3 regions of the Azoarcus sp. DN11 genome follow, and region 3 is predicted to be linked to each of the others. Evidence: predicted binding sites of a transcription regulator. Region 3 holds the regulator's gene; each other region holds the start of a gene.
What was found. The regulator FNR, encoded in region 3, switches genes on or off when oxygen is low (the NO sensors DNR and NnrR bind a similar motif). The targets are predictions, from matches to a motif close to TTGANCTAGNTCAA.
Positions count from the first base shown of each region.

Region 1 (10,250 bases), 1.7 Mb from region 3:
GCCGGATCTTCCGATCGTGTACGTGAACCCGGCTTTCGAGCGCATCACCGGCTACCGCGCGGAGGAGGCCATCGGACGCAATCCCCGTTTCCTGCATGGCGCGGACCGCGACCAGCCCGGCCTGGACGAGATCCGCGTGGCGGTCCGCGAGCGTCGCGCGGGGCATGCGGTCTTCCGCAACCATCGCAAGGACGGTCGCGTCTACTGGGCGGATCTGCACATCGCGCCGGTATGCGACGAGGCGGAGCGCTGCACCCACTTCGTCGGCATCCAGTACGACGTCACGGAACGGCTCCGCTACCAGGAAGAGCTCGAACGGCACGCCAATTTCGACAGCCTCACGGGGGTCGCGAATCGCAATCTCCTCGACGACCGTCTCGCGCAGGCGCTGGCGAATGCGAATCGCCACCAGCATTCGGTCGGGGTGCTGTCGATCGATATCGACCGCTTCGGCGGCCTCGTCGGCTCCTTCGGTCATGCGGCGGGCGACGACGTCCTGCGCCACGTCGCCGCACGGCTCGCCGCCCTGGTCCGCGAGGGCGACACCGTGGCACGCGTCGGGGTAGACGACTTCGTCGTCGTACTGGGCGATCTGGCCGGGGTCGATGCCGCCGGCGTGATCGTGCGCCGGATTCTCGACGAGATTGCCCGGCCGTTCGCCGTCGACGGCCGCGAGTTCACGGTCACGGCAAGCATGGGCGTGTGTCTCTACCCCGGCGACGGCGACAACCCGGCGGTGCTGCTGCAGCATGCCAACATCGCGCGACTCGAGGCGCGCAGCGCCGGCGGCAACCAGTACTGCTTCGATACCCCGGCGATGAACGCGGCCGTCGTGCAGCGCCAGGCACTCGAGCATGCGTTGCGCGGTGCGCTCGAACGCAGCGAGTTCGTGCTGCACTACCAGCCGCGCGTGAACCTGCGCGACGGCGCGATTGTCGGGATGGAGGCGTTGCTGCGCTGGCAGCATCCCGAACTCGGGCTGGTTCCGCCGATGGAGTTCATTCCGCTGGCCGAGGAAACCGGCCTGATCGTGCCCATCGGCGAATGGGTGATCGGCGCCACATGCCGCCAGATCCGGCGCTGGCGGGACCGCGGGCTCACGGTCCCGCCGGTCGCGATCAACCTCTCGGCCCGGCAGTTCCGTTCCGGCGGGCTGGATCGCACGATTGCCGCCGCGCTCGCAGCCACGGGGCTGGATGGCGCACAGCTCGAACTCGAGATTACCGAAAGCACGGCGATGACCGATGTCGGCGAGGCGGTTGCGGCGATGCAGAAATTCAAGGCGCTCGGCATGTCGCTGGCCCTCGACGACTTCGGCACCGGCTATTCGAGTCTCGCCTACCTGAAGCGCTTCCCCATCGACTACCTGAAGATCGACCGCGCCTTCGTGAGTGACGTGGTGACCGAGCCCGGCGATGCCGCGATCTGCATCGCGACGATCCGGCTGGCGCACAGCCTGCGGCTCCAGGTGATCGCCGAGGGGGTCGAGAACGAGGCGCAGATGGAGTACCTGCGGCGGCAAGGGTGCGACGAGATCCAGGGCTATCATTTCAGCCCGCCGGTGGAGGACGAGGCGCTCGCGGCGATGCTGGGCGAGGGCGCACGCATGGCGCTGGCGACGCCCGCCGAGGACGCCCCGCTCCCGACGCTGCTGCTGGTCGACGACGAGCCGCACGTCCTGAGTGCGCTCAAGCGGCTGCTGCGCCATGATGGCTACCGCATCCTGACCGCGGCCTCGGCGCGCGAGGGGCTCGACGTCCTGGCCCGGGAGCCGGTGCAGGTCCTGCTGTCGGACGAACGCATGCCCGGCATGAACGGCAGCGAGTTCCTGATGCGCGTGAAGGAACTGCACCCCGACACGGTGCGGATGGTGCTTTCGGGCTATGCCAACGTCGACGCCATCACGCGCGCGATCAACAACGGGGCGGTGAGCAAGTTCCTGCTCAAGCCGTGGGACGATGAGGAACTGCGCGTCACGATCCGCGAGGCGTTCGCGCGTGCAGGCGCGGGCGAGGTGGCGGAACCATGAACCGCGGACGCGGGCAGGCCGCAGCGCGGCAACTGCACGGTCTTCGGGGCGGGTGACATGGCGGACAACCGGCCGGACGGGCCGAACGCGGGGCTCGATGCCGCGCTGTATGCCGGCCTGGCGGAAATTGCCGCCGATACGTTTCCCAAGCGCTGCGCCGCGTGCGGCCGCAGTTATCGCGACGTCGATGATTACGTCGCACAGACGCAGCGCGTGGGCAGCGGCGGCAGCGGCCTCAGGCAGACGGTGGGCGACGACGGACAGGTGATCGTCGAACTGTTTCGCAACTGTGTGTGCGGTTCGACGCTGCTGGAGCTCTTCCACAACCGCCGCGATGTCGGCGAGGCGGGGCTGCGCCGCCGCGCGCGCTTCGGCGAACTGATCGAGATGCTGGTGGCGCGGGGACTCGAGCGCGAACAGGCACGCACCGAGCTGCTCAAGCTCCTGCGCGGGGAGCCGTCGGCGATCCTGACGGCGCGTCCGCCCGGCGGGGCCGGCATTCCCGAAGACGGGGAATGAGGCGGCCCACCGGGGCGCCGCGTCGGCGTTATTGACCCGGCAAGTTAATAGATCACCACCCGTTCGCCGTGAACCCGTCGAAGGGTGTTGGCAGGACTTCGACGGGGCTCGGTCCGAACGGCAGCATCCGGCTGCTGGGGCGCTTACTCGACGTGGTAGCGGCGCTGCACGACGCGGAAGCGGTTGGCGACGAAGGCGCTGTCGGCGTAGCTCGCGTTGGCCGCCGGGTTCATGCCGACGCCGTGGTAGTCGGAGAAGCCCGCCGACTGGTTCACGAACACGCCGCCGGTGAGGTTGATCGACAGCGCGACGCCCGCACGCCAGGTCGCCTCGGTCATCGCGTCGACGACTTCGGCCTTGCTCGAATACACGCCGACCGTCAGCGCGCCGTGCTCGCGCACGATGCGCTCCGACAGCGCCACTGCCGCGGCGCCGTCGGCGGTCTTCACGACGAAGGCGATCGGGCCGAAGCGCTCTTCCATGTAGGCCTTTTCATCCGCGGCGTCGCACGCGAGCAGCACCGGGCTGCGCACTTCGGCGCCGGGGAATTCGGCGTGCTCGATCTTCGCCGACGCGCGCACGACGCGGCCGTACTCGGGGGCCTCGGCGATGCGGCGCAGCGTGTCGGGCGACTGGATCGCGCCCAGCACCGCGGTTGCGACCGCGGGGTCGGCGAGGAACTTGTCGACCGCTGCGGCGAGGTCGGTGCAGACGTCGTCGTAGCTCTTGCGGCCCTGGTCGGTGTCGATGCCATCGGCCGGCACGAGGATCGCCTGCGTCGTCGTGCACATCTGGCCGGAGTACAAGCACAGCGTGAAGGCGAGGTTCCTGAGCATCGCCTTGTACTGGTCGGTCGATTCGATGACGACGTTGTTCACGCCGGCGAGCTCGGCATACACCTGCGCCTGCTTCGCGTTGTCGATGAGCCAGTGGCCGAAGCTGTTGCTGCCGGTGAAGTCGATCGATTTCACCGCCGGATGCTTCGCCAGCGCCTGTGTGGCTTCGCGCTTGTCGAAGGCCGCGAGCGTGACGAGGTTGGGGTCGAGGCCGGCCTCGGCGAGCACTTCGCGCGCGATGCGCACGGTGATCGCGGCGGGCAGGATCGCGTTCTGGTGCGGCTTGACGATCACCGGGTTGCCGGTCGCGAGCGCGGCGAAGAGGCCCGGGTAGGTGTTCCAGGTCGGGAAGGTGCCGCAGCCGACGACCAGCGCGACGCCGCGGCCGACGACCTCGAAGTGCTTCTTCATCTTCAGCGGCGGGTTCTTGCCCTGCGGCTTCTCCCACACCGTCTCGTGCGGGATGAACTTCATCTCGCGGTACGCGTAGGCGACCGCTTCGAGGCCGCGGTCCTGCGCGTGCGGGCCGCCCGCCTGGAAGGCCATCATCCAGCCCTGGCCGGTCGTCAGCATCACCGCGTGGGCGATCTCGAAGCTGCGTTTGTTGAGGCGCTCGAGGATCTCCAGGCACACGCCGGCACGCCCCTGCGCGCCGATGCGCTGCCAAGCGGGCATCGCGGCCTGCGCGGCGGCGATCAGCGCGTCGGCGTCGCACACCGGATAGCGCACGCCCAGCTCGACGCCGTAGGGCGAACGCTCGGTCGTCATCCAGCCGGCCTGGCCGGGCTGGCCGAGCTCGAAATCCTGGCCGAAAGTGGCCTCGACCGCCTTGCGGCCGTCTTCCTGCGCGGTTTCCCCGTACACCTTGGGGCTGGGCATCTCGGGGTAGGGCGTCCAGTAGCCGCGGGCGTGGATCGCCTGGACGGCGGCTTCGAGGGGCGCGTGGTGCTTGTCGAACAGCTGGGCGGGCGTGACGTGGGACATCGAGGGTCTCCTCTGGTGGCGGATCGGGGCTTCTGCGGCCCCCTGCGGATCGGTGGCGCTGACCTCGTTATAGCGGCCGGCGCGTTGTTGCGCTGCGGGGAAACTTGTCAAGCAAAAAACTGTTGTCTTTTGATCTGGATCAAGCTTACTATTGATTGACCGGTCGGTCAAACAAAGGCCGGACTACAAAGAAAGCTCGGAAACCGGGCGATTTCCCCGCCGTCAGGAAGCCTCGACGCTTCCGGGCGACCCAGAAAAGGAGACTCTGCAGAATTGCCGCCATGAAGGAATAGGCGCTTGTGCAGAGGGATGACAGGAGGAGACATGGGCAGCGAGTTGGGAAGCACCGATTGGAACATGCAGGGCGAGACGATCCGCCTGGAGGTGGTCGAGGGCGTCGCGACGCTGACGCTGAATCGCCCGGACCGGCTGAACTCCTTCACGAAGCGGATGCACGAGGAAGTGCGCGAGGCGCTCGCCAGCGTGAGGGCGGGCCGCGACGCGGGCGCCGTGCGCGTGCTGATGCTGACCGGTGCGGGCCGCGGCTTCTGCGCCGGGCAGGACCTGTCGGACCGCGCGGTCGCGCCGGGTGCGGCGCCGGTGGACCTGGGCGAATCGGTCGAGAAGAACTACAAGCCACTCGTGCTCGCGCTGCGCAGCCTGGAAATGCCGGTGATCGCCGCGGTGAATGGCGTCGCGGCCGGCGCCGGGGCGAGCATCGCGCTCGCCTGCGACCTCGTGTTTGCGGCGCGCTCGGCGAGTTTCATCCAGTCCTTCAGCAAGCTCGGCGTGGTGCCCGACACCGGCGGCAGCTGGATCCTGCCGCGCCTCGTGGGCCCGGCGCGCGCGATGGGCATGGCGCTGCTGGGCGACAAGCTGCCGGCCGAGCAGGCCGAAGCGTGGGGCCTGATCTGGAAGTGCGTCGATGACGAGGCGCTGATGCCGACCGTGCGCGAAGTCGCGGCGAGCCTCGCGAAAGGGCCGACGTTCGGCTACGCGAAGACCAAGCAGGCGATCTGGGCGAGCTCGACCAACGACTTCGAGACCCAGCTGAACCTCGAGCGCGACCTGATGACGGTGTGCGGCAACTCGAACGACTACCGCGAAGGGGTCGCCGCGTTCATGGAAAAGCGCGGCCCGAACTTCAAGGGTGACTGAATGAGCATCCTTGCGAAGGGCGCGAAGGTGCTGGTCGTCGGTGCCGGCGCGATGGGCAGCGGCATCGCCCAGGTTGCGGCGCACGCGGGCCACACCGTGTATCTGTATGACGGCCGCGCCGAGGCGATCACCGCCGGGCGCGCGGCGATCGAAAAGGATCTGAAGTTCCTCGTGGCGAAGGGCCGGCTGGGCGAGGCCGAGGCTGCGGCGACGCTGGCGCGCGTCGTGCCGGTGACGACGCTGTCGGAGGCCCGCGACGCCGCGCTCGCGATCGAGGCGATCGTCGAGAACCTGGACGTCAAGCGCAAGCTGTTCGCCGAACTGGAAAGCACGCTCGGCGCGGACGCGATCATCGCGAGCAATACCTCGTCGCTGTCGATCAACGCGATGGCGGCGGGGCTCGCGCGTCCCGGACGCCTTGCCGGCCTGCACTTCTTCAACCCCGCGCCGCGCATGGCGCTGGTCGAGGTGGTGTCGGGGCTGACGACCGACCGCGACGTCGCCGAGACCCTGTACGCGACGGCGCGCGCGTGGGGCAAGATGCCCGTGCATGCGACTTCGACGCCGGGCTTCATCGTGAACCGCGTCGCGCGTCCCTACTATGCCGAAGCGCTGCGCGTGCTCGCCGAGCACGAGGCGGAGCCGGCGACGCTGGATGCGATCCTGCGCGAAGGCTGCGGCTTCGCGATGGGCCCCTTCGAGCTCATGGACCTGATCGGCCACGACGTGAACTTCGCGGTGACGAAGTCGGTGTTCGAAGCCTACTTCCACGACCGCCGTTTCGCGCCCAGCCCGTTCCAGCAGGAACTCGTCGCCGCCGGGCGCCTCGGGCGCAAGACCGGGCGCGGCATTTTCGAGTACGGCGAACTCGCCGCGAAGCCCGTGCCGCAGGACGAACCGGCGCACGAGGGCGAAGCGCGCATCACGGTGGTCGGCGACATCGGTGCCGCGGCGCCGCTGCTCGCGCGCCTGGAAGCGGCCGGCATCGAGGTGCGGCGCGAGCCGGGCATGCCCGGGCATCGCGGCTGGATGCAGATCGGCGCCGCGCGCGTCGCGCTCACCGACGGCCGCACCGCGACCGGCCGCGCGGTCGAGGAACGCCAGCCCAACCTCGTGCTCTTCGACCTGTGCCTCGACTACGCGACCAGCACCCGCATCGCGCTCACGCGCGCCGACCAGTGCGGCCTCGGCGCGCTGCGCGGCGTCGCCGGCTCCTTGCAGAAGGCGGGCTTCAAGGTCAGCGTGATCGACGACGTCGCCGGGCTGATCGCGCTGCGCACCGTCGCGATGCTCGCGAATGAGGCCGCCGACGCCGTGCTGCAGGGCGTCGCCAGCGCGCGCGACGTCGATACCGCGATGCGCTACGGCACCAATTACCCGAAGGGCGGGCCGCTCGCGTGGGCCGACCAGCTCGGCGCCGGTTTCGTCGTCGAGGTGCTGGCGAACCTGAAGGAACACTATGGCGAGGAGCGCTACCGCGTGTCGCCGCTGCTGCGCCGCAAGGCCCACAACGGGGAGGCGATGTATGACTGAGGCAGGCTATCGCGACCTCACCAACGGCATGCCGCCGCAGACCGTCGCCGAGCGCGTGCGCGACGGCATGTCGGAGAACGACCGCGTGCTGCACGCCAACGGCATCCGCTTCGAGGCTGTCGGCCCGGGCTACGCGAAGCTCACGATGACGGTGCGCGAGGAGATGCTCAACGGCTTTGACATCTGCCACGGCGGCTTCATCACGGTGCTCGCCGACTCGGCTTTCGCCTACGCGTGCAACAGCTACAACGAGCAGACCGTCGCCTCCGGCATCAGCCTCGACTTCATGGCGCCCGGCCGTCCCGGCGACGTCCTGTGCGCCGAGGCGAAGGAAGTGTTCGCGGCCGGCCGCACCGGCGTGTACGACATCAATGTCACCAACCCCAGGGGCGAGCTGATCGCGGTGATGCGCGGCAAGTCGTACCGGCTGAAGGGGAGGGCGGTCGTCGAGCTGTGAAATGAACGGGGTTTGACGCGGGTCACTCCGGGATCCCCCGCAGGCGGGGAATAATTCCGGATTCATACGAAACCCGTGCAGACCGAAGAACCTTGGAGGAGAGAGAGCAATGCCCGTGAAGACCCCGTCGCCCGGCGACCTGGAATCGATCGAGAAGGCGAGCCAGGACGAGCTGCGCGCGCTGCAGCTGGAACGCCTGAAGTGGAGCGTGCGCCACGCGTACGACAACGTGCCGCACTACCGCAAGGCCTTCGACGCCAAGGGCGTGCATCCGGACGACCTGAAGACGCTCGCCGACCTGGCGAAGTTTCCCTTCACCGCGAAGAGCGACCTGCGCGACAACTACCCCTTCGGCATGTTCGCGGTGCCGCGCGGGAAGCTCGCGCGCGTGCATGCGTCGTCGGGCACGACCGGCAAGCCGACGGTGGTCGGCTACACGCTGAAGGACATCGACACCTGGGCCAACGTCGTCGCGCGCTCGATCCGCGCCGCGGGCGGGCGGGCCGGCGACATGGTGCACGTGTCCTACGGCTACGGCCTGTTCACCGGCGGCCTCGGTGCGCACTACGGCGCCGAGCGGCTGGGCTGTGCGGTGGTGCCGATGTCCGGCGGCCAGACCGAGAAGCAGATCCAGATGATCCAGGACTTCCGCCCCGACATCATCATGGTGACGCCGTCCTACATGCTGACCATCCTAGACGAGATGGAGCGCATGGGCATCGACCCGAAATCGACCTCGCTGCAGGTCGGCATCTTCGGCGCCGAGCCGTGGACGCAGGGCATGCGCGAGGCGATGGAAGCGCGTTCGGGGCTCGACGCGGTCGACATCTACGGCCTCTCCGAAGTGATGGGGCCGGGCGTGGCCAGCGAGTGCGTGGAATCGAAGGACGGGCCGGTGGTGTGGGAAGACCATTTCTACCCCGAGATCATCGACCCGAAGACCGGCGAAGTGGTGGCGGACGGCGAGGAAGGCGAGCTCGTCTTCACGACGCTGACCAAGGAAGCGATGCCGGTGATCCGCTACCGCACGCGCGACCTCACGCGGCTCCTGTCGCCGACCTCGCGCAGCATGCGGCGCATGGCGAAAATCACCGGGCGTTCAGACGACATGCTGATCATCCGCGGTGTGAATCTGTTCCCGACGCAGATCGAGGAGCTGATCTGTCACATGCCCCAGCTCGCCGCGCAATACCTGCTGGAAGTCGACAAGAAAGGCCACATGGACACGCTCACCGTGAAAGTCGAGTTGGACCCGGAAGCGGTCGTCGGCCGGCATCCCGAGCAGAAGGCGGCGGTCGGCGAGGAGCTCGCGCATCGCATCAAGACCTTCTGCGGCGTGTCGGCGAAGGTCATCGTCGGCGAGCCGTTCTCGCTCGAACGCGTGACGGTCGGCAAGGCGAAGCGGGTCGTCGACCATCGCCCCAAGGAATAAGAGAGGAGGAGACCACGGAATGTATACCCAAGCATTGGACATCCCGCAGCAGAGCGCCGACAAGGGGCCGAAGGCGGTCGAGAACCCCGCCTATCAGGCCGAGTTCGACGCGAAGATCGACGCGGGCGGCTACATCGAGGCCAAGGACTGGATGCCCGAGGCCTACCGCAAGACGCTGGTGCGCCAGATCAGCCAGCACGCGCATTCCGAGATCGTCGGCATGCTGCCCGAAGGCAACTGGATCACGCGCGCGCCGACGCTCAAACGCAAGGCGATCTTGCTCGCCAAGGTGCAGGACGAGGGCGGCCACGGCCTCTATCTCTACGCGGCGGCGGAGACCCTGGGCGTATCGCGCGACGAGCTGCTGGATGCGCTGCACACCGGTAAGGCCAAGTACAGCTCGATCTTCAACTACCCGACGCTCACCTGGGCGGACATCGGCGTGATCGGCTGGCTGGTCGATGGCGCGGCGATCATGAACCAGATCCCGCTGTGCAAGTGCAGCTACGGGCCGTATGCGCGCGCGATGGTGCGCATCTGCAAGGAAGAATCCTTCCACCAGCGCCAGGGCTACGACCTGTTGCTGACGATGATGAAGGGCACGCCCGAGCAGCGCGAGATGGTGCAGGACGCCGTGAATCGCTGGTGGTGGCCGTCGATCATGATGTTCGGGCCGCACGACAAGGATTCCGTGCATTCCGGCCAGAGCGCGCGCTGGGGCATCAAGCGCATCTCCAACGACGACCTGCGCCAGAAGTTCGTCGATGCGACTGTCGAACAGGCGAAGGTGCTGGGCGTGACGATGCCCGACCCGGAGCTGACGTGGAACGCCGAACGCGGGCACTACGACTATGGTGCGATCGACTGGGACGAGTTCTGGAACGTGGTGAACGGCCACGGCCAGGGCAACGTCGACCGCCTCGCCGCGCGCGTGAAGGCGTGGGAAGACGGCGCCTGGGTACGCGAGGCCGCGCTGGAGCACGAACGCAAGCGCGCCGCCCGCGAGCACCAGGCGGCCTGACAGGAACATCCCGAACACACCGACAGAAAGGGCGGCCCCGGCCAGCCCTCACGAGAGGAAAAGAGACATGGAACGCAAGGAATGGCCGCTGTGGGAAGTCTTCGTGCGCAGCCGCAACGGGCTCGATCACAAGCACTGTGGCAGCGTGCACGCGCCCGACGCCAAGCTCGCGCTGCAGGTCGCGCGCGACGTCTACACCCGCCGCCAGGAAGGCGTGAGCATCTGGGTCGTGCAGGCCGACCACATCGTCGCGTCGGACCCGGACGCGAAGCCCGAGCTGT
Region 1 covers NZ_CP021731.1:376,043-386,292, forward strand. Annotated here, with positions in the region: gene CDA09_RS01660 (EAL domain-containing protein) at 1-2,029, shown strand, start outside; gene CDA09_RS01665 (oxidoreductase) at 2,087-2,548, shown strand; gene paaN (phenylacetic acid degradation protein PaaN) at 2,692-4,368, opposite strand; gene paaG (2-(1,2-epoxy-1,2-dihydrophenyl)acetyl-CoA isomerase PaaG) at 4,693-5,526, shown strand; gene paaH (3-hydroxyacyl-CoA dehydrogenase PaaH) at 5,527-7,059, shown strand; gene paaI (hydroxyphenylacetyl-CoA thioesterase PaaI) at 7,052-7,516, shown strand; gene paaK (phenylacetate--CoA ligase PaaK) at 7,626-8,948, shown strand; gene paaA (1,2-phenylacetyl-CoA epoxidase subunit PaaA) at 8,968-9,969, shown strand; gene paaB (1,2-phenylacetyl-CoA epoxidase subunit PaaB) at 10,037-10,250, shown strand, end outside.
Region 1: the regulator FNR is predicted to act here: its motif matches at 4,498-4,511, upstream of paaN (phenylacetic acid degradation protein PaaN).

Region 2 (10,250 bases), 210 kb from region 3:
TGCACGTAGAAGTCGGCGACCGGCAGATGCGTTTCGGCGCGGTAGCGAGGGAGATCGAGGGTCTGCCGGACGGGGCCCGAGGACGTGTCGGCCCCGAGCAGGAAGGGTTTGGCGTCGGGATGACGCACGCGGCCGGTGACGACGATCGCGCCGGGCGGATTGTCGACCCGGGGGAGTTGCGTCCGGTCGGGCGCGGCCGCCGTCCAGCCGCGATTGACGAGCACGACGCCCCCCTGCCCTGCGATCTGCAGCGGCGTGACGACGTGATAGCCGGCGTGGCCCTGGTGCACGCGGTTGTCGATCAGGATGCTGCGCCCGGGGAGCCATTCGCCGCGGAGTTCGAGCTTCTGCCACTCGACCGGGGGCTTCGAACCGGGGGGCTGCGCGGGGCGTTCGGCCGCGACGCGGTATGCCGCCTGCAGTGCAGCCTTTTCCGCTGCGCGGCGCGTCTGCCAGTTGCCCAGTTGCAGCGTGAGCAGCGCGAGCGCGATGCCGGCGAGCAGCGGCACGGGATGCGGGCGGGCGTTGCGGCGCAGGCTCATCCGGACAGGCCGCTTACAACAGGTAGACGACGAGGAAGAGCAGCAGCCACACGACGTCGACGAAGTGCCAGTACCACGTGGCCGCTTCGAAGCCGAAGTGGCTGTCCGGCGTAAAATGGCCGGCGATCGCGCGGCCGAGCATCACCGTGAGCATGATCGCGCCGACCGTGACGTGCATGCCGTGGAAACCGGTGAGGAAATAGAAGGTGGAGCCGTAGATGCCGGTGTCGAGGCGCAGGTTCAACTCGGCATAGGCGTGGCCGTATTCGTAGATCTGCAGGCCGAGGAAGAGCAGGCCCAGCAGGATGGTGACAAGCAGGCCGAGCTTGAGTTGGCCGCGCTTGTCGTGGCGCAGCCCGTGGTGCGCCCACGTGAGGGTCCCGCCGGAACTCAGGAGGATCAGTGTGTTGAGCGCGGGGATGCCCCAGGCGGTCATCGGCGTGAAGGGGCTGGATTTGCCCGGTCCGGCGGTGGGCCAGCCGCCGACGAAGCCCTGCCACAGGAGCTGCACCGTGTCGCCGGTCGAGAGCCAGGGCACGGCGAGCACGCGGGCGTAGAACAGCGCGCCGAAGAAGGCGGCGAAGAACATGACTTCGGAGAAGATGAACCAGCCCATCGACCAGCGGAAGGAGCGGTCGACGCGGTGGCCGTACTTGCCGCCTTCGGATTCGTGCACGACCTGGCCGAACCAGCCGAACAGCATGAAGACGAGCACGGCGATGCCGAGGAAGAAGACCCACGGCCCGGCCTTGATGCCGTTGAGCCACATGGTGGCGCCGCCGGTGAAGAGGAGCAGCGCGACCGAGCCGAAGATCGGGTACTTCGAGGGCTCGGGCACGAAGTATTTTTCGAAGGTTTGCGTCATGTGCGGTCTCCCTCCCTTCCCTACCCCGATGAACCGATCACCAGGCGCACAACGGCGATGATGGTCAGCACGAACACGAGCCCCGCAAGCAGGCCGGCGGCGATGACTGCGCGCGGGTCGAGCGAATGGACATCGCTCTCGTAGTCGTGGCGCCGCCGTATGCCGACGAAGGACCACAGCACGGCACGCAGCGTCGCGAGGAAGCCGGCACGCGGCCGCGTGGCGGACTCGTTGCGGGAAGGGGCGTGCGGGTCGCGGTCCGGCATGGCGATCACGAATTGCTTCCCGCGTCGTCGCCGGCGATGCGGCGCGCAGCGACTTCGAAGAAGGTGTAGGAGAGCGTGATGACCCGGACGTCCGCGGGCAGGCCAGGATCGACGACGAAGACGACGGGCATGGTGCGCGTTTCGCCGGCGGCGAGCGTCTGCTTGGCGAAGCAGAAGCATTCGAGCTTGCGGAAGTATTGCCCGGCCAGCTGCGGACCGTAGCTGGGGACGGCCTGGCCGGTGACGGGTTCGCCGCGGGTGTTGGTGACTTCGTAGGCGACGGTGGCGAGTTCGCCGGGGTGGACGCTGATCTGGGTTTGCAGCGGGCGGAATTGCCACGGCAGATCGTGGGTGTTGGCGTCGAACTGGATGGTGATGGAGCGCGCGAGGTCGACCTGGGTGTTGGCGACGGTATCGGGCTGGACGAGGTTGTTGATGCCCGTGACTTCGCAGATCTTCTGGTAGAAAGGCACGAGCAGGAAGCCGAAGCCGAACATGACCACGGCGGCGACGGCGAGGCGCACGAGGAGGCGGCGGTTTTCGGCAGCGACGCGGACTTGCGTGGTCATGGAGCGGGCCCCTTGAAGCTGAACAGGGCGGCGATAAAGAACGCGAGCGCGACGGCCGCCAGCAGCAGCGCGGTGCGGCGGTTGGCGGCGCGGCGGGCGGGGTCGTCGCTGCTGGGGGTCATGGTTTTGTTGCCTTCGATCCGCGCCGAATGGGATATCCGCTCTGCAGGCTGCGGAACTCGCCCTGCGGGCTCAGACAGTCCTCACCTGCGCCGCGGATACCCCATCCGGCGCTCGCATCGGGAAAACGTGACCGCTTGCTCATCTCACCACCGGCGCTTCTTCGAACGTGTGGTGCGGGACGGGTGACGGGAGCGTCCATTCCAGCCCCTCGGCGCCCTCCCATGCGCGCGCCGCCGCCTTCTCGCCGCCGCGCACGCATTTCACGACGGCGTAGAGGAAGATGAGCTGCGACAGCCCGAAGCCGAAGGCGCCGATCGAGGCCACCATGTTGAAGTCGGCAAACTGCAGCGCGTAGTCGGGAACACGCCGCGGCATGCCGGCGAGGCCAAGGAAGTGCATCGGGAAGAAGGTGACGTTGAAGAAGATCATCGAACACCAGAAGTGCAGCTTGCCGATGCGCTCGTCGGGCATGTGGCCGGTCCATTTGGGCAGCCAGTAGTAGGCGCCGGCGAAGAGCGCGAAGAGGCTACCGGCGACGAGCACGTAGTGGAAGTGGGCGACGACGTAGTAGGTGTCCTGCACCTGGATGTCGATCGGGGCGATGGCGCAGATGAGGCCGGTGAAGCCGCCCATCGTGAACACGAAGATGAAGCCGACCGCGAAGAGCATCGGCGGCTCGAAGGTGAGCGAGCCGCGCCACATCGTTGCGACCCAGTTGAAGACCTTCACGCCGGTGGGCACGGCGATCAGCATCGTCGCGTACATGAAGAAGAGCTGGCCGGCGGCGGGCATGCCGGTCGTGAACATGTGGTGGGCCCACACGCTGAAGGAGAGGATCGCGATCGAGGCGGTCGCGTACACCATCGACGCATAGCCGAAGAGCGGCTTGCGCGAAAAGGTGGGGATGATCTGGCTGATGATGCCGAAGGCCGGGAGGATCATGATGTAGACCTCCGGGTGGCCGAAGAACCAGAAGACGTGCTGGTACATCACCGGATCGCCGCCACCTGCGGCGCTGAAGAAGCTGGTGCCGAAGTGGCGGTCGGCCAGCACCATCGTGACCGCGCCGGCGAGCACGGGCATCACGGCGATCAGCAGGTAGGCGGTGATGAGCCAGGTCCAGCAGAAGAGCGGCATCTTCATCATCGTCATGCCCGGCGCGCGCATGTTGAGGACGGTGACGACGATGTTGATCGCGCCCATGATGGAACTCAGGCCCATGATGTGGAGCGCGAAGATCGCCATGTCCATGCCCATGCCCATCTGCACCGAGAGCGGCGCGTAGAGCGTCCAGCCCGCCGCGGTGGCGCCGCCGGGGACGAAGAAGGAACCGATCAGCAGGATCGCGGCCGGCGGCAGCAGCCAGAAGCTCCAGTTGTTCATGCGCGCGAAGGCCATGTCGCTGGCGCCGATCATCAGCGGGATCTGCCAGTTCGCGAAGCCGACGAAGGCCGGCATGACCGCGCCGAACACCATCACGAGGCCGTGCATGGTGGTGAGCTGGTTGAAGAACTCGGGCCGCACGATCTGCAGGCCCGGCTGGAAGAGCTCCGCGCGGATCGTCAGCGCCAGCACGCCCCCGGAGAGGAACATGATGAAGCTGAACACGAGGTACATCGTGCCGATGTCCTTGTGGTTGGTCGTCGTGATCCAGCGCATCAGGCCGGTGGGGCCGTGATGGACGCCGTGCGCGTGATCGGACATGACTGCCGCCATGCTGCCTCCTTGACGATTCGGTCCTGCTCGGGTTCGCCTGCCTTCGGTCGGCATCACTTGCCTCGCGCTGCCGCGATCTGCGACGGCTGGATGGCTTCGCCGGTCTTGTTGCTCCAGCTGTTGCGGGTGTAGGTGATGACGGCCGCGATGTCCACGTCGGACAGCTGCTTGCCGAAGGCCGCCATCGGCGTGCCCGGGCGCCCGTTGAGCTCGACCGCGATCTGCGCCGCAGCCTCGCCGAGCACGACCTTCGAGCCGTCGAGCGGCGGGAAGGCGGGCGGCAGGCCCTTGCCGTCGGCCTGGTGACAGGCGACACAGTTCGCGGCGAAGACCTTGGCGCCCTGCTCGACGAGTTCCGCGAGCGACCATTCGCGCGCGCCGGCACTCGCCGCGGCGGCCATTGCGGCCTGTCGGTCGGCGACCCACTGGCTGTAGGCTTCCTGCGACACGACATGCACCTCGATGGGCATGAAGCCGTGGTCCTTGCCGCACAGTTCGGCACAGTTGCCGCGGTAGACGCCCTCCTTGTCGGCGCGGAACCAGGCGTCGCGGATGAAACCGGGGATGGCGTCCTGCTTGACGCCGAACGCCGGCAGCCACCAGGAATGGATCACGTCGGACGCGGTCGTGAGCATGCGGATCTTCTTGCCGACCGGCACGACGACGGGATTGTCCACTTCGACCAGGTAGTGCGCGCCCTTGGCGGCCTTGCCGTCGATCTGCTCGTGCGGCGTCGACAGGTTGGACACGAAGCGGATGCCCTGCCCTTCGCCCTGCAGGTAATCGTAGCCCCACTTCCACTGGTAGCCGGTGGCCTTGATCGTGATGTCCGGGTCGCGCGTGTCCTTCATCTCCAGCACCGTTCTGGTCGCCGGCCACGCCATGCCGACCAGGATGAGGATCGGGATGATCGTCCAGGCAATCTCGACCGCGGTGTTCTCGTGGAAGTTGGCGGCAACGGCGCCTTTCGACTTGCGGTGATGGATCACCGCCCAGAACATCACGCCGAACACGATCACGAAGATGAAAAGACAGATCAGCAACATCAGCGTATGCATGTTGTAGATCTGCTCGGCGATGCCGGTGACGGGGGACTGGAGGTTGAAACGGCTCTGAGCCAGGGCCGGCGACGCGAGCGCGACGAATACGGCTACTGCATGACGACCGGCAAGACTCATGTCTCTACCCTCAATCGAATGCACAGGCTCTTGCGAGCCGTATTTCAGCGAACCCGAATGGATCATGCCATAGCAAAAAAGGCACTCGCAACACGGATATTTGCTATTTGTCAATATATTGCGGCGCAATATGTGATAAATGGCACCGCGCGCGCGACATTTGTCGCCGGATCAGGGTTTTCCCGCACGGCATCGGCTCCGGCAAAAATGCCCGTGGCCGCATCCGCACGATTACGCCGACGAGCCGCGGGTCGGATGTCGAAGCCCTGCCCATGAACGGTTGTATTTGCTTCCCGGTTCAATAAAATCGGCGACGCCCCGCGGTCCTGCCGCGCATTCCTGTCCTTTATCGCACGAGCCCCGATGAGCTATCCCCGCCCCGGCTTCGAAGCCAAGATCTGCCCTCCGGACGCGCTGGCCGCGCGCGCCGCCGCACTCCCCCGCCCGCTGGTGTTCACGAATGGCTGCTTCGACATCCTGCATCGCGGTCACGTGACTTATCTCGCGCAGGCGCGCGCGCTCGGGGCGGCGATGGTCGTGGCGCTGAACACGGACGCGTCGGTGAGGCGGCTCGGCAAGGGCGACGACCGGCCCGTGAATCCGCTCGAAGACCGCCTCGCGGTCATGGCGGCGCTGGAGAGCGTCGACCTCGTGACGTGGTTCGACGAGGACACCCCGCTGGCGCGCATCCTCGAGGCACGTCCCGAAGTGCTGGTGAAGGGCGGCGACTGGAGCGTGGACCGGATCGTCGGGGCAGCGGAGGTCACCGGCTGGGGCGGCCGCGTGCACTCGATCCCATTCGATCACGACCGTTCGACGACGGCCCTGCTCGGGCGCATCCGCGGCACCTGAACGCTCGCCCGAGCGGGGGCGAACGGGCGCCTCAGATCAGGAGCAGGCGGGCGCCCCGTCCGGCCGCATGCTCGTCCAGCCAGGGGCGCCAGTCGTCGGCGGGCATCGGCCGCGCGAAATGGTAGCCCTGGCCGAGCTGGCAGCCCATCGCCTGCAGCCGCGCGGCCTGCTCGGCCTGTTCGATGCCCTCGGCGATCAGCTCGATGCCGAGACGGTCGCCCAGGCCGCACACGAGGCCGGCGATCTCGCCGCCCTTGCCCGCGCCGCCGATGTCGTTGATGAAGGCGCGGTCGATCTTGAGGCGATCCACATTCATGCGTTGCAGGTGGCTCAGCGACGAGAAGCCGGTGCCGAAATCGTCGATCGCGATGTCCAGCCCCATCGCCTTGATGCGCCCGAAGAGCTCGATCATGCGGTCGCCTTCGCCCATCGCCACCGATTCGGTGATTTCCAGCTCGATCTGCTGCGGCGCGACGCCGCTGTCCTCGATCGCGGCGCGCAGGCGTCCGAGGAAGTGCGGATCGCGGAACTGGATCACCGACACGTTGACCGCCATGCGCACCGAACCGTGACCCGCCTGCGCCATGCGCGCGGCCTCCTCGCAGGCGCGGCGCAGCACCCACTCGCCGATCGACAGGATCAGGCCGGAGCGCTCGGCCAGCGGGATGAAGCGGTCGGGCGGGATCATCGTCCCGTCGCCCGTGCGCCAGCGCAGCAGCGCCTCGGCGCCGACGCAGCGCCCGGTCGCGAGCTCGATCTGCGGCTGGAACACGAGGAACAGCTCGTTCGCGCCGAATGCCCCGCGCAGGTTGTGCAGCAGATTCACGCGCCCGCGGATCTCCTCGCTGACGCCGCGGTTGTAGCGCGCGACCGAGCCGCGCTCGGCCTGCTTCGCGCGCTTGAGCGCGAGGTAGGCATCTTCCAGCGCCTCGCTGCCGTCCCCGCCGACGTCGTCGAGGCGGACGATGCCGATCGTCACCGACACGATGGCGCTCTCGCCTTCGACCTCCAGCGGGTCGGCGAAGAGGCCGTCGAGACTGCTCACATCCGCATCGTGGGCGGTCCAGAACACCGCGAAGCTGTCCGAGCCCACCCGCGCGACCCGGACTTTCGCGCCGCATCCGGCAACGATGCGCGCTGCGACCCCCTTCAGCAACGCGTCGCCGTAGTGATAGCCGAACGCGCCGTTGATCTCGCCGAAATGGTCGATGTCGACGACCGCGAGCACCCCGCGGCGGCCTTCGCGCTCATGCAGATGCGCGTCGAGCAGCTCCAGCAGCTGCCGGCGGTTGGGCAGATGCACGAGCGGATCGAAATACGAATACTCGTTGAGCCGCTGCACGAGGTCGACGTTGTCGAGGCACACCGACACGTTCGCGCGGAACATCTCCAGCAGGCTCGGATCGAGCTCGTCCGCCGCATGGCCGGTCTCGACGTAGGCGGCGAGGTCCCGCCCCGGCCGCGACCCGAAGTACAGCGCGATGCCCTGCCCCGGCTCCACGACGTTCGCGCGCTGCGCCAGCGCGCGCTCCAGCAGCGCACGGATCGCCGGTTCCTGCAACGCATCGAGCGGCTGGCGGCTGGCGCGGCCGAAGCGGCCGGCGGCGGCGACCACCTCGCACGGCGTGCCGCCCTCGCGGCGCGCGCACACCAACCCGTCCGCCGGCAGCCCGAGCAGCCCCGCCAGCTGCGTGATGACACCGCCCGCGAAATCGGCCAGCCCCTCGCAGCGCAGGAGCTCGGCGCTGCTGCGCACGATCCGGGCCAGTCCGGCGCGGCTCGCCTTGACGATGCGGATCTGCTGGTAGGCTCGGATCGCCGCGGTAAGCGACGCATAGAGCTGCGTACACGACAGTTCCGACTTGTTCCCGTAGTCGTTGATGTCGTAGTCGCGGATCGCGGCGATTTCGGGCACATAGCCCGGCGGATCGGTGCGCAGGATGATGCGCACGTCGCGCATGTGAAGGTCGTGGCGGATCTCGTCGACCAGCCGCAGGCCCGCATCCCGCGTTTCCATGCCCACGTCGAGCAGGACCACCGCGATGTCGCGCTCGGCGGCGAACAGGGCCCGCGCGTCACTCACGGAATACGCGTGCAGGAAGGCGAGCGGGCGGCCCAGAATCTCCGTGCCCGCGAGGCTCAGCTCGGTGCTGCGATGCAGCCCTTCGTCGTCATCGACGATCGCGACTTTCCACGGTACCGCGGTGGTCGCGGGCGCCGGTTGCGGTTCGGTGGCGAACTCGAGGAGATCGTCATCGCGAAAACTCATCGATGGCGCGTCATCCCTGAACCTCGCCGCGCGACTCGCCCACCGCGGCGCGCCAGTCGGACGTGATGCTTTCCTCGAATTGCGGGAACTCGCGGTCGTGCTCCATCAGCAGGCGCAGGATCGTGCGCGCATGGTCGCCCGGGAAGCCGCGCCGGTGGCCGTCGCGCGTGTCGTTCATGAGCCGCTTGAGGTACTCGCGGCAGTCGCGGGTGCCCCACAACTCGTCGATCTGCGTGAGGTGGGGATAGGTCTCGTACAGCTTCGAAACGTTGGTCTTCCGCATGGGTTCCCCCCGCCTTGTCTGACCCGCTACTTCTTTCAGGAATTAAACGATAGCACCGCCAATGCCCCGCGTCGAATTCCCCACCACCCGGGAAATCATCCCCAGGGCATTGTTCCTGCGCGGCGCACGCACGCTCCAGCCTGTCTCGCCCCCGCCTGCCCCGGTACAATGCCGGCGATGACCGCCCGCCCCCCGCTCTCTCCGCTCCACGTCCTCGAACACGTCTTCGGCTACACCGCCTTCCGCGGCGAACAGCAGGCCATCGTCGAGCATGTGGCGGCGGGCGGTGACGCGCTGGTGCTGATGCCCACCGGCGGCGGCAAGTCGCTGTGCTACCAGATCCCGGCCCTGCTGCGCCCCGGCACCGCCGTGGTGGTGTCGCCCCTGATCGCGCTGATGCAGGACCAGGTGAGCGCCCTGCAGGAAGCGGGCGTAGCGGCAGCCTATCTGAACTCCAGCCAGGCGGCCGACGAATCCGTCACGGTGGAACGCGACCTCGTCGTCGGCCGGCTGGACCTGCTGTACGTCGCGCCCGAGCGGCTCCTCACCGGGCGCCTGCTCGCGACGCTCGACCGCCTGCACGAGGCCGGCCGCATCGCGCTCTTCGCGATCGACGAGGCGCACTGCGTGTCGCAGTGGGGGCACGACTTCCGGCCCGAATACCTGCAGCTCTCGGTGCTGCCCGAACGCTACCCGGGCGTGCCGCGCATCGCGCTGACCGCCACGGCCGACGCCGAGACGCGCGAGGAGATCGCGCAGCGCCTGGGCCTCACCGCCGCGCGGCGCTTCATCTCGAGCTTCGACCGCCCCAACATCCGCTACCGGATGGTCGACAAGGACAACCCGCGCAACCAGCTGCTCGCCTTCATCCGCGACGACCACGCCGGCGAGGCGGGGATCGTCTACTGCCTGTCGCGGCGCAAGGTCGAGGAGACGGCCGCATGGCTCGAGGAACAGGGCATCCGCGCGCTCGCCTACCACGCGGGCATGCCGCAGGAGGTGCGCGCGGCGAACCAGGGCCGCTTCCTGCGCGAGGACGGACTGGTGATGTGCGCGACGATCGCCTTCGGCATGGGCATCGACAAACCCGACGTGCGCTTCGTCGCCCACCTCGACCTGCCGCGCTCGATCGAGGGCTATTACCAGGAAACCGGCCGCGCCGGCCGCGACGGCCTCGCCTCGCAGGCGTGGATGGCCTGGGGGGCGCAGGACATCGTGCAGCAGCGCCGCATGATCGACGAGTCGGAAGGCAGCGAGGACTTCAAGCGCCGCGCGCGCGCGCGCCTCGACGCGCTGGTGGGGCTGGTCGAGACCACCGCGTGCCGCCGCCAACACCTGCTCGCGCATTTCGGCGAGGCCGGCGCGGCCTGCGGCAACTGCGACAACTGCCTGGAGCCGCCGCGCACCTGGGACGCGACCGACGCGGCACGCAAGGCGCTGTCCGGGGTGTTCCGCACCGGCCAGCGCTTCGGCGCCGGTCACGTGATCGACGTGCTGCGCGGCGAGCTCACCGACAAGGTACGCGACTGGGAGCACGACAAGGTGAGCACCTTCGGCATCGGTGCCGACGTGGACGAAAAGACCTGG
Region 2 covers NZ_CP021731.1:3,848,876-3,859,125, forward strand. Annotated here, with positions in the region: gene CDA09_RS17815 (SURF1 family protein) at 1-542, opposite strand, end outside; gene CDA09_RS17820 (cytochrome c oxidase subunit 3) at 556-1,407, opposite strand; gene CDA09_RS17825 (DUF2970 domain-containing protein) at 1,428-1,673, opposite strand; gene CDA09_RS17830 (cytochrome c oxidase assembly protein) at 1,679-2,242, opposite strand; gene CDA09_RS23540 (cytochrome oxidase small assembly protein) at 2,239-2,364, opposite strand; gene ctaD (cytochrome c oxidase subunit I) at 2,504-4,081, opposite strand; gene coxB (cytochrome c oxidase subunit II) at 4,135-5,259, opposite strand; gene rfaE2 (D-glycero-beta-D-manno-heptose 1-phosphate adenylyltransferase) at 5,623-6,111, shown strand; gene CDA09_RS17850 (putative bifunctional diguanylate cyclase/phosphodiesterase) at 6,143-8,380, opposite strand; gene CDA09_RS17855 (hypothetical protein) at 8,391-8,663, opposite strand; gene recQ (DNA helicase RecQ) at 8,832-10,250, shown strand, end outside.
Region 2: the regulator FNR is predicted to act here: its motif matches at 5,360-5,373, upstream of coxB (cytochrome c oxidase subunit II).

Region 3 (10,250 bases):
AAACCGTGCGCTACTACCAGCGTCGCGGCCTGCTCCCGCAAGGCGGTGCGCACAAGGGCGCCTTCCGCGTCTACGGCACCGACGAACTCGCGCGCCTGCGTTTCATCCGTCGCGCGCAGACGCTCGGCTTCAGCCTCGAGGAGATCTCGGAACTGCTCGCCCTGGACGAAGAGACAGACCGCGAGCGTGCACGCGCGTTCGCGCAGGCGAAGATCGCCGACGTCGAATCCCGCATCCGGCAGCTCGAGGAGATGCGCAGTGCGCTGCAAGGCCTCGTGACCTGCTGCGAACACACCGAAGCGCCCGCCCCCTGCCCGATCCTGCACGCGCTCTCGACGGCATCCGAGGAGCCGCCCACTTCGCCGCCCGAGGCACACGCTCACGGCTCGCGAACGCGAACATCCTCGTGAGGCGACTCACACCTCGCAGACGACGCCCTTCCACAAGGCTCCGCCGAGCGTGGGCGCATGGAACAGCCCGAACACGCCGAAGCCCAGCACGAGCGTCCCCGCCACGAATCGCACGCGCCGGTTGCGGGTAATGTCGCGGAAGCGCTTGAACAGCATGCCCGCCAACATCAGATTCGGCAGCGTCCCCAGGCCAAAGGCGAGCATCAGCCCTGCGCCGCGCCCGGCGGACCCGGTGACCAGCGCGGTGGTCAGCACGCTATAGACGAGGCCGCAAGGCAGGAAGCCCCACAGCAGCCCGAGGGGCAAGGCGTGCCCCACCGAACGCGCCGGGATGAAACGCGCGGTGAAAGGCTGGACACGCTTCCACAGCACCAATCCGGCCCGCTCGACGGGCGCGAGCAGGCCCGTGAATCCCGTCAGGTACAGCCCCAGCGCGACGAGCATGAGGTTCGCCAGCACATACAAGGCCATCTGGACCGGAAGGACGTTGGAGAACAGCATGCCGACGGTCCCGAGGGCGCCGAGCAATCCCCCCAGGATCGTGTAAGTCGCGACCCGCCCGAGATTGTAGGCCAGGTGCACCGGCCACTGCCGCCCGGCGCGACCCGGCATGTTCACAGTCAGAGCGCCGACGATCCCGCCGCACATGCTGACGCAGTGTGTGCCGCCCAGAAGGCCGATCAGGAAGGCTGCGATGTAACCGGTTTCAGGCATGGCAAGGACAAAAGGGCGGGAAACTCACGCGGGCGGGACACGAAAGAAGAACGGGCGCCCGAGGACGCCCGCACTGTACCACCTTCTCCCGCCCCAGGCAGCCCGCGACAACGGGCCGCCGGCCGGACTCAGATGACCTTCGAATAACGCGCGCGCTCGCGGTCGGCGCGCAGGTAACGGTCGAAGACCATCGCGATGCCGCGCACCAGCAGGCGCCCCGGCGGCAGCACGCTGATCCACTTGTCGCTGACCTTCAGCAGGCCGGCCTCCTCCATCGCCTTGAGATCCTCGAGTTCGGCGGCGAAGTATTCGTCGAACTTGATCAGGTGCGCGATCTCGATCGAATCGATCGACAGCTCGAAATGGCACATCAGCGCCTGGATGATCGAACGACGCAGCAGGTCGTCGGCCGTCAGCTCGACGCCGCGCAGGACCGGCAGTTCGTCGCGATCGAGGGCGTCGTAGTACTCGTCGAGCGTCTTCACGTTCTGCGAGTACACCGGGCCGATCTTGCCGATCGCCGACACGCCGAAGGCCAGCAGGTCGCATTCGGCCTGCGTCGAATAGCCCTGGAAATTGCGGTGCAGGCGCCCCTGGCGCTGGGCGATCGTGAGCTCGTCGTCCGGCTTGGCAAAGTGGTCCATGCCGATATAGACGTAGCCCGCCTCCGTCAGCCGGCGGATCGCCATCTGCAGGATCTGCAGCTTGGTGTCCGAGGTCGGCATGTCGTTGATCGAGATACGGCGCTGCGGCTTGAACAGGCCCGGCAGGTGCGCGTAGCTGTACAGCGAGATGCGATCCGGCGACAGCTCCAGTACCTGCTCCAGCGTGCGGTTGAAGCTGATGATGTTCTGGCGCGGCAGGCCGTAGATCAGGTCCATGCTGATGGACTTGAAGCCGGTGGCGCGGGCCGACTCGATCACGAGCCTGGTTTCATCGAAGCTCTGGATGCGATTGACCGCTTCCTGCACGTCTTCGTTGAAGTCCTGCACGCCCACGCTCATGCGGTTGAAGCCGAGGTCGGCGAGCAGCTTCACGGTGTCGAAGTCGACCTTGCGCGGATCGACCTCGATCGAGTATTCGCCGTTCGGCACCAGCGTGAAGCGCTTGTGCACCGAATCCATGAGCTGGCGCAGCTCGTCATGCGACAGGAAGGTCGGCGTGCCGCCGCCGAGGTGAAGCTGCGTGACCTGGTGGCTACCGCCCAATGCGGCGGCCTGCATCCCGATTTCCTTATCGAGATACTTCAGGTACTTCGCCGAACGTGCATGATCTTTCGTGATGATCTTGTTGCACGCGCAGTAGTAGCAGATCGTGTTACAGAACGGGATGTGGAAGTATAATGAGAGCGGTTTGCTCACGCCCCCGACACCGCGTTGCGCCAGCCAGTCCCGCAATGCACGGGCATCGAACGCTTCGACGAAGCGGTCGGCCGTCGGGTAGGACGTGTAGCGCGGCCCATTGATGTCGAACCGGCGAATCAGCTGCTGGTCGAACACAAGATCTTTCTGACTGGTCATGGATGTTTCGCTTGAGTGCATTCCGTACGATCTCAAAAAGCCGCAGTTTTGTGGTTGACGTGGATCAACGGTCCATTCCGCCGGGCGCCTGCCACTTCTCGGTCGATGTAGAAGGAACAATATTATCGTGCAAATGAAGGCGACGGTGCCGATTACAGTCGCGAGCCTGAAGGTCGCATGCTCCCAGTGCAACCTGGTCGAACTGTGCCTGCCCTTCGGGATGTCGGAATCGGAAATCGACCGTCTCGACGAACTGGTCGGTGCGCGGCGCAAGATCAAGCGGCAGCAGCATCTGTATCGCGCGGGCGATCCGTTCGAGGCGATCTACGCGATCCGCGCAGGTTCGTTCAAGACCGACGTGCTACTCGAGGACGGGCGCGAACAGGTCACCGGCTTCCAGATGACCGGCGAAATGCTCGGTCTCGACGGCATCAGCACCGAAGCCCATTCCTGCAATGCGATCGCGCTCGAAGACAGCGAAGTCTGCGTGATCGCCTACAGCAAGCTCGAGGAACTGTCGCGCGTGGTCGAAGGCCTACAGCTCCAGTTCCACAAGGTCATGAGCCGCGAGATCGTGCGCGACCACGGCGTGATGACCCTCCTCGGCTCGATGCGCGCCGAAGAGCGCCTGGCGGCCTTCCTGCTCAACATGTCGCAGCGTTTCACGGCGCGCGGCTTCTCCCCCGCGGAATTCCACCTTCGCATGACCCGCGAGGAGATCGGCTCCTATCTGGGCCTCAAGCTCGAAACGGTGTCGCGGGCCTTCTCGAAGTTCCAGGACGAAGGCCTGATCGCGGTCCAGCAGAAGCACATCCGCATTCTCGACATCGTCGGCCTGAAGCGGCTGATCCAGCACCCGTCGCCGTCGCCCCGCCCCTGACCGGGGTGCGTGCCGTGCCGCCGATTGCGGCGCCCCGCCCTATTGGCGCCGCCGCGCAGTCATCGTTCCCGACAGCACCTCGATATCCTGCGCGCCGAGCACGCTGCGGGCGACGGGGAGCAATTCGCCTTCCTCCCGCGCGATGTGACGCCGGTAAGCGCCCGCGAATTCCTCCACCGCGGCCGGCGTCAGGTCGGCACTTTCTCCGCGCGCGATGCACTCGAGCCGCGCGCGCATCTGCGCCCAGCCCGCGAACAGCCGCTGGTGATCCGCCAGGATCCAGTCGATGAGCGTACCGAGCTCGCCCCGCCGGGCCTCATCGACGCGCTCGCGCAGGACGGGAAAGAGATCGTCCTCCTCGTCCTGGTGGTGCTTCACCGCGGCAACATCGAAGTAGCGCATCACGTTGGTCGCGGCCTGTTGCGCCTGGCGGTCGGGACCATGCTCGGGAAGCCAGGCCGCGAGCCGGGCCAGCGTGGCCAGTTGTGCCTGCAGGCGCTCATGGCAGGCTTCGAGCATCTCGAGCGGGGTTTCGAAACCCGGCGACGTGGGGATCAGCGAATCGGCCATCAAAACACTCCGGTAAGAGTCAGGAATCCGGCGGGGTTCTTGCTCAACGCCACCGAGACGATCCACGAGAAAGTGACGACGGCCGCGGCCAGCGCCAGCACGCGGGTCCGCATCGTGCGACCCCAGCGCAGCGCAGTCGCGCCGAGAAGGATGTAGACGACGAGACCGATGACCTTCGCGGTGACCCAGGGCACGACGAAGGGATACTGCCCGCTCATCACCGCAAGCGTGATCGCGCTCCCCAGGAATACCGTATCGATGATGTGCGGCAGGATGCGCGTCACACGATGATCGACGAGGGGACTCCGGAGCATCATCCATAGGCCCTGCAGCAGGAAGCCGCTGCCGCTCAGAACGGCACACGTGACGTGCAGGTGCTTGACCGTCAGGTACATGGATCACCCAGGGCGACCGTCGCTGCGCGGCCGCCAGTAGATTGGCAGGTAGCGTGTGGCCCAGGCGCCGAACACGCCCAGCCAGCCCAGGACGGCGAGCAGCATGACCGTGGCGGACCAGCCCGCGGGAACCACTTCAGCAAGGACCCGGATCACGACCACCAGTTCCAGCCCGAGGAACAGTCCCCAGGTCAGCCGGTCGGCGACGAGCTTGCGTCCGGAGTGGCCCAGGCTGACACGCGAGACCATCGCCAACAGGACGGATCCGAAGAAGCCGACGCCGATCGCATGCAGGGGCGCCAGCCCCAGGACCGCGTAACCCAGCAACGATGCGACGCCCTGGATGGAGAACAGCGTCAGCGCGATTCCGAGCCAGAGAAAGCCGATGTGCAGCATCCCCAGCAGCGGCACCTTCAGCGCCGGAACCGGCCTCCACTGCCGCGACAGCCACAGCGCGGCAAAGGCGGCGGGCGCATCGACCACCCAGCGCAGCGCCTGCAATCCCGCGACGTCCAGCACCGCATGCAGGGCGCTTCCGCCGACGACCAGGACCATGACCCACAGCGGGCGCACCATCACGTAGGCGGGGATCACGCCGCTCGAGAAGAACGGCACCATGCGATGACACACGCCGAAGAACACCGGCAGCAGTGAGCAGAACACAGCGACCTCGATCGCGACGCGCGCCCAGATCGGGTTGCCGCTCGCCGCAAAGCCGAGCCAGGCGAGGACGGCGGCCATTCCGGCGATCATCGCATAGCACACGAGACGGGCATGCAGGGCCTCCAGATCCCCGTGATGCGCGACCTGCCACAGGATGCGCTGCAGCCCGCCCCAGCCGACGAGTACCAGCATCAGCCCCAGGATGGCGATGCCGGGCACGAGCATGCCCGCGACAGTCAATGCCCATCCCGCCGCCAGCAGGCGCCACGCCCACAGCCAGCGCCCCGGCGCAATCTCGTCGTAGCCCTGCCAGCGCGGCATGGCGGTGAGAAGGAAGCCGAACATGAAGAACGGGAACACGCCGGACGTGACGAGCAGCGCGTGCATCCATGCCGGAGGGAGCACCCAGCCGATTGCGGGCATCAGCCCCGCGCGGGCGCTGAGTTCCAGTGCCCACATCGCAAAGCTCACGAGCAGCATCACCGCACCCGACAGGAACATTGCCCGGTGCGGCGCGACAAACAGCATGGGTGAGGCCTGAGCCGGTTGCGCGCGCTGTTGCGTGCGCGTCTGCGCGTTGTCTCCGGAGTTGCCGAGCGGGGACAGGCGGCGGGGTGCCGGATCACGGCCCGTGTTGGGTTGCGGGTTAGAATGCATGAGTTTCCCTACGGAGTCCGAGATGTCCAATCGTCCAGTCGATATTCCCGCCACACTGCGAAAAGTTTCCTTCTTCAGCGAACTGTCCGCAGAGGAGATCGACCGCGTTGCCCGCTTCACCCGCGAACGTCACCTCGAGAAGGGCGAAATCCTCTTCCAGCGCGGTGATCCCGTGCACGGTTTCTATTATGTGGTCTCGGGCCAGATGAAGCTCGCCGTCTCGTCCGCGCAGGGCAACGAGAAGGTGGTCGAGATCATCAGCCCGATGCACAGCTTCGGCGAAGCGGTGATGTTCCTCAACCGCCCCTACCCGGTTTTCGCCGAGGCCCTTACGTCGACGCAATTGCTGCACATCGGCCAGGCCGTCGTCTCCGACCTCATCGACCAGGATCCGGGATTCGCCCGCAAACTCCTTGCCGGCATGGCAATCCGCCTGCACGGCATGGTCCAGGACGTCGAGACCTACTCCCTGCGCTCGAGCATGCAACGCGTGATCGGCTACCTCCTGCAGCAGGTCGACAACGAAAGCGAGGGCGCAAGCGATATCGCGCTGCCGACCAGCAAGCAGGTCATCGCCTCGCGGCTCAACCTCACGCCCGAAACCCTTTCGCGCATTTTTCACGACCTGACCGAGGCCGGGCTCATCACGGTACACGGCAAGCACATCTCCCTGCTCGACCCCGCCCGACTGGCCCGCCATCAGGGCTGACCCCCGAGCGCGGGATTACGGAAGAGATTCTGGGTTGGGAAGCCGCGCGCAACCTTGACTCGCATCAATCGGGCCAAGGCCTCCATGCCCCGGCCCGGCAAGCCGGATCGCCGCTCAGCGTTCCAGCACGTATCGACCGGGAGCCTTCTCGAGTGCCGGGAATGCCTGCGATGCTGCAGGACGCGCGTCGACGAGCTCACCGCAACGCGGCTTGAGCCAGGCCATCCAGTCATCCCACCAGCTGCCGTCGTGCTCGGCAGCATGCTTGCGCCAATCGGCAGCCTTGTCGGTGCGACGGGCAGGCGCAACCCAGTACTTGCGCTTGGGCGGATTCACCGGTGGATTGACGATTCCGAGGATATGGCCCGAACTCGACAGGACGAAACGCCGAGCCCCGGTAACGAGATTGTTGATCCGGTAAGCCTGCTCCCACGGCGCGATGTGATCGTCCTCGGCGCCAACGGCATACAGCGGCTGCACGATCCGGGAAAGATCGATCGGCTGCCCTGAGATCTTCAGCGCATCGACCTCGATCAGGCGATTTTCGAGGTACAGCTCGCGCAAGTACCACGCGTGCATCGCGTACGGCATGCGCGTGGCGTCCATGTTCCAGTACAGCACGTCGAACGGCGCCGGCGCCTCGCCGTAGAGCCAGCCGTGCACGACGTAATGCCAGATCAGGCTGTTGGACCGCAACAGGCGGAAGGCGGATGCCATCTCCTTGCCCTCGAGGAAGCCCTTGCGTGCCATGTTCTCCGAGATGTAGCGCACGCTCGCATCGTCCACGAACACCTCGATGTCGCCGGGCTTGCGAAAATCGACCAGCGTCGTGAAGAGCGTCCAGTCCGCGACCGGCACCTCCTCCGGCCCGAATCGGCGGTTCGCCCAGGCCATGTACATCGCCAGCGCCGTGCCGCCGATGCAGTATCCGACCGCATGCACCTTGGCGGCGCCGGTAAACGCGCGCGCCGTCTCAACGATGGCGTGCACGCCGTCCTCCAGATAGCTGTCGAACGTGACATCGCGCATCGGCGCGTCGGGGTTCTTCCAGCTCGTGATGAACACGTCGAACCCCTGGTCGAGCAGGTAGCGCACCATGCTCTTCTTCGGCGTCAGATCGAGGATGTAGAACTTGTTGATCCAGGGCGTGACGATCACCACCGGCTCCGCATGCACCCGGGGCCGAGTGGGCGCATAGTGGATCACCTCGAGCAGCCGATTGCGGAACACCACGGCGCCCTCGGTCGTCCCGAGCGTCACGCCGACCTTGAAATCCCCCGGGCTGCTCATGCGGATCTCCCCGGCTTCGAGGTCCGTGAGCATGTTCCGGATTCCGCTCCTGATGCTCTCCCCCTTCGATTCGATGGCCCTGCGCATCGCGACGGGGTTCGTCCAGAAGAAATTCGTCGGAGCCACGGCATTGAGCCACTTCCGCCACCAGAACGCGGCACGGCGGCGTTCCTTGCTCGAGAGGCCGGGCGTGTCGAAGAGCATGTCCTGCACGTGGTGCGTACAGGCGAGGTACCACTCCTTCGTCAGGTCCCACGTCGGCGAGTCGGTCCAGGCGGCATCGGCAAACCGCACATCATCTGCATGGGGAACAACCGGATCCTCGCTGCGCAATCCCATCGCCCGGCAGGCCGAATGCCACTGCAGACGCAGCAGGTCGCTCGACAGCTCCGCGATGCGCTCGGCCAGTTCCTGAGGATGGGAGAGCCATGCGAGCTGCGCATGCACGATGGGCGCCGCCATGCCCAATGGATCGATGTTGCCCTCGACCCGGTCGTGGATCTCGCGCAACGCCCGCTGGACGGCCCGTGCAGGATCCCCCCCGCCGGTTTTCCTTGCCAACCTTCCTTGACTCATCCCCCGCCACTCCCTGACAACGCTCTCAGGTCAGAGTGTATCCGTGTCCCGCCACGGGAATCGTGACATTCGGCCAGGCGAACCGCTCGGTGACCGCATCCGCCAGCGCGGAGGAAGCCTCCCGTTCGCCGTGGACCACGAACGTATTCCGGGGCGGTCGCGCAAAATGTGACAGCCACGCCAGCAGCGCCGGCTGGTCCGCATGGGCGGACAAGCCGCCAATCGTGTGAATGGCCGCGCGCACCGGGAATTTCTCGCCGAACAAGGTGATCGTGCGGGCCCCATCCACCAGCCGCCGACCGAGCGTGCCGGCCGCCTGGAAACCGCAGATGACCACGCTGCATTCGCTGCGGCCGATGTTGTACTGCAGGTGATGCTTGATGCGGCCGGCTTCGCACATCCCGCTTGCCGAAATGATGACCAGCCCCGAGCGCTCGTTGTTCAGTGCCTTCGATTCCTCGACATCCTGCACGAACCTCACCCGCATGCGTTCCGGATGTCCGCGCATCCAGGCCAGCAGGTCGCGCGTCTCCTCATCCCAGAGGTCATCGTAACGCAGCGTGAGTTCCGTGACCGCCGCTGCCATGGGCGAATCGACGACAACGTGCAGCGACGCAAGCTTGCCCTGGCGCACGATGTCGGCCAGGACGAACAGCATTTCCTGCGTTCGCCCCACGGCAAACGCCGGGATGACGACGTTCCCCTTCCTGCGCTCGAGCGTGTCGCGCAATACGGAGACCAGCTCGGTCTCCGTTTCCGCCAGGGCACGGTGGGCACGGTTGCCGTAGGTCGACTCGACAACCAGACAATCCGCCTCGGACAAGGGGGTGGGATCGCGCAGCACCGGGCGGGCCGGCTGTCCCAGATCACCGCTGAAGACGAGCCTGCGCCTGGCGCCACCGGATTCCACATCGATCTCGATCACCGCGGAGCCGAGGATGTGCCCGGCGTCATGGAACCGGCAGCGGACTCCGGGATGCGGACTGAACTCCTCGCCATACGCCATCTTGCGCAAGCTGACGAGGCTCGTCCGGGCCTGGTTGACCGTGTACAGGGGGCCGGCCTCGTAGCCGCGACGCAGGTTCCGCTGCCGCTTGCCACGATTGACCCACTCGGCCTCCTTTTCCATGATGTGCGCCGAGTCGAGCAGCAGCACACCCACCAAGTCCACGGTGGCGGCGGTCGCATAGATCTTTCCCCGGTAGCCCAACGACACCAGGCGCGGCACGAGGCCCGAGTGGTCGAGATGGGCATGCGTCAGGAGCACGAAGTCGATACCGCGCAGGTCAAAGTCGAGTGCCTGCAGGTTCTTTCGGTCTGCATCCCTCCCGCCCTGGAAAAGGCCGCAGTCCACGAGGAAAATTCCACCGTCGTAACGCACCCGCGCGCATGAGCCGGTGACCTCTCCGGCTGCGCCGAAAAATGTCAGTTCCATGTCGCCTCCGTCATGGCCGCAGATTGCGCCGGGCCGTGGCCGAGCGGATTGACGAGGATCAATACCCCAACCGGATTACCATCGCTTTCGCACAAGTTCGGTCGCTATAATCGGGCTGTCCTCGTGAACCCATCGGAGATGCACGATGTTCAAGCACATACTCGTACCCACCGACGGCTCCCCGCTGTCCGAAAGCACCGTGGCCCGTGCAGTGTCCTTCGCAAAGGATGCCGGCGCCCGCATCACGTTCTTCTATGCCCAACCGGATTTCCCCATGCCGATCTACGGCGAAGGAGCCCTGATCGACCCGACGACGCCGGAACAGTTCGGCAAGGCCGCGGCTGACGAAGCCAAGCGGATCCTGGATGCAGCAAGGGTCGCAGCCGACGAAGCCGGTGTCGCCTCCGATACCGACACGGTCGTCAATGAGG
Region 3 covers NZ_CP021731.1:3,642,763-3,653,012, forward strand. Annotated here, with positions in the region: gene CDA09_RS16815 (MerR family transcriptional regulator) at 1-410, shown strand, start outside; gene CDA09_RS16820 (sulfite exporter TauE/SafE family protein) at 417-1,124, opposite strand; gene hemN (oxygen-independent coproporphyrinogen III oxidase) at 1,253-2,644, opposite strand; gene fnr (fumarate/nitrate reduction transcriptional regulator Fnr) at 2,778-3,524, shown strand; gene CDA09_RS16835 (hemerythrin domain-containing protein) at 3,564-4,094, opposite strand; gene CDA09_RS16840 (SirB2 family protein) at 4,094-4,489, opposite strand; gene CDA09_RS16845 (NnrS family protein) at 4,493-5,680, opposite strand; gene CDA09_RS16850 (Crp/Fnr family transcriptional regulator) at 5,832-6,518, shown strand; gene CDA09_RS16855 (PHA/PHB synthase family protein) at 6,633-8,270, opposite strand; gene CDA09_RS16860 (MBL fold metallo-hydrolase RNA specificity domain-containing protein) at 8,410-9,819, opposite strand; gene CDA09_RS16865 (universal stress protein) at 9,965-10,250, shown strand, end outside.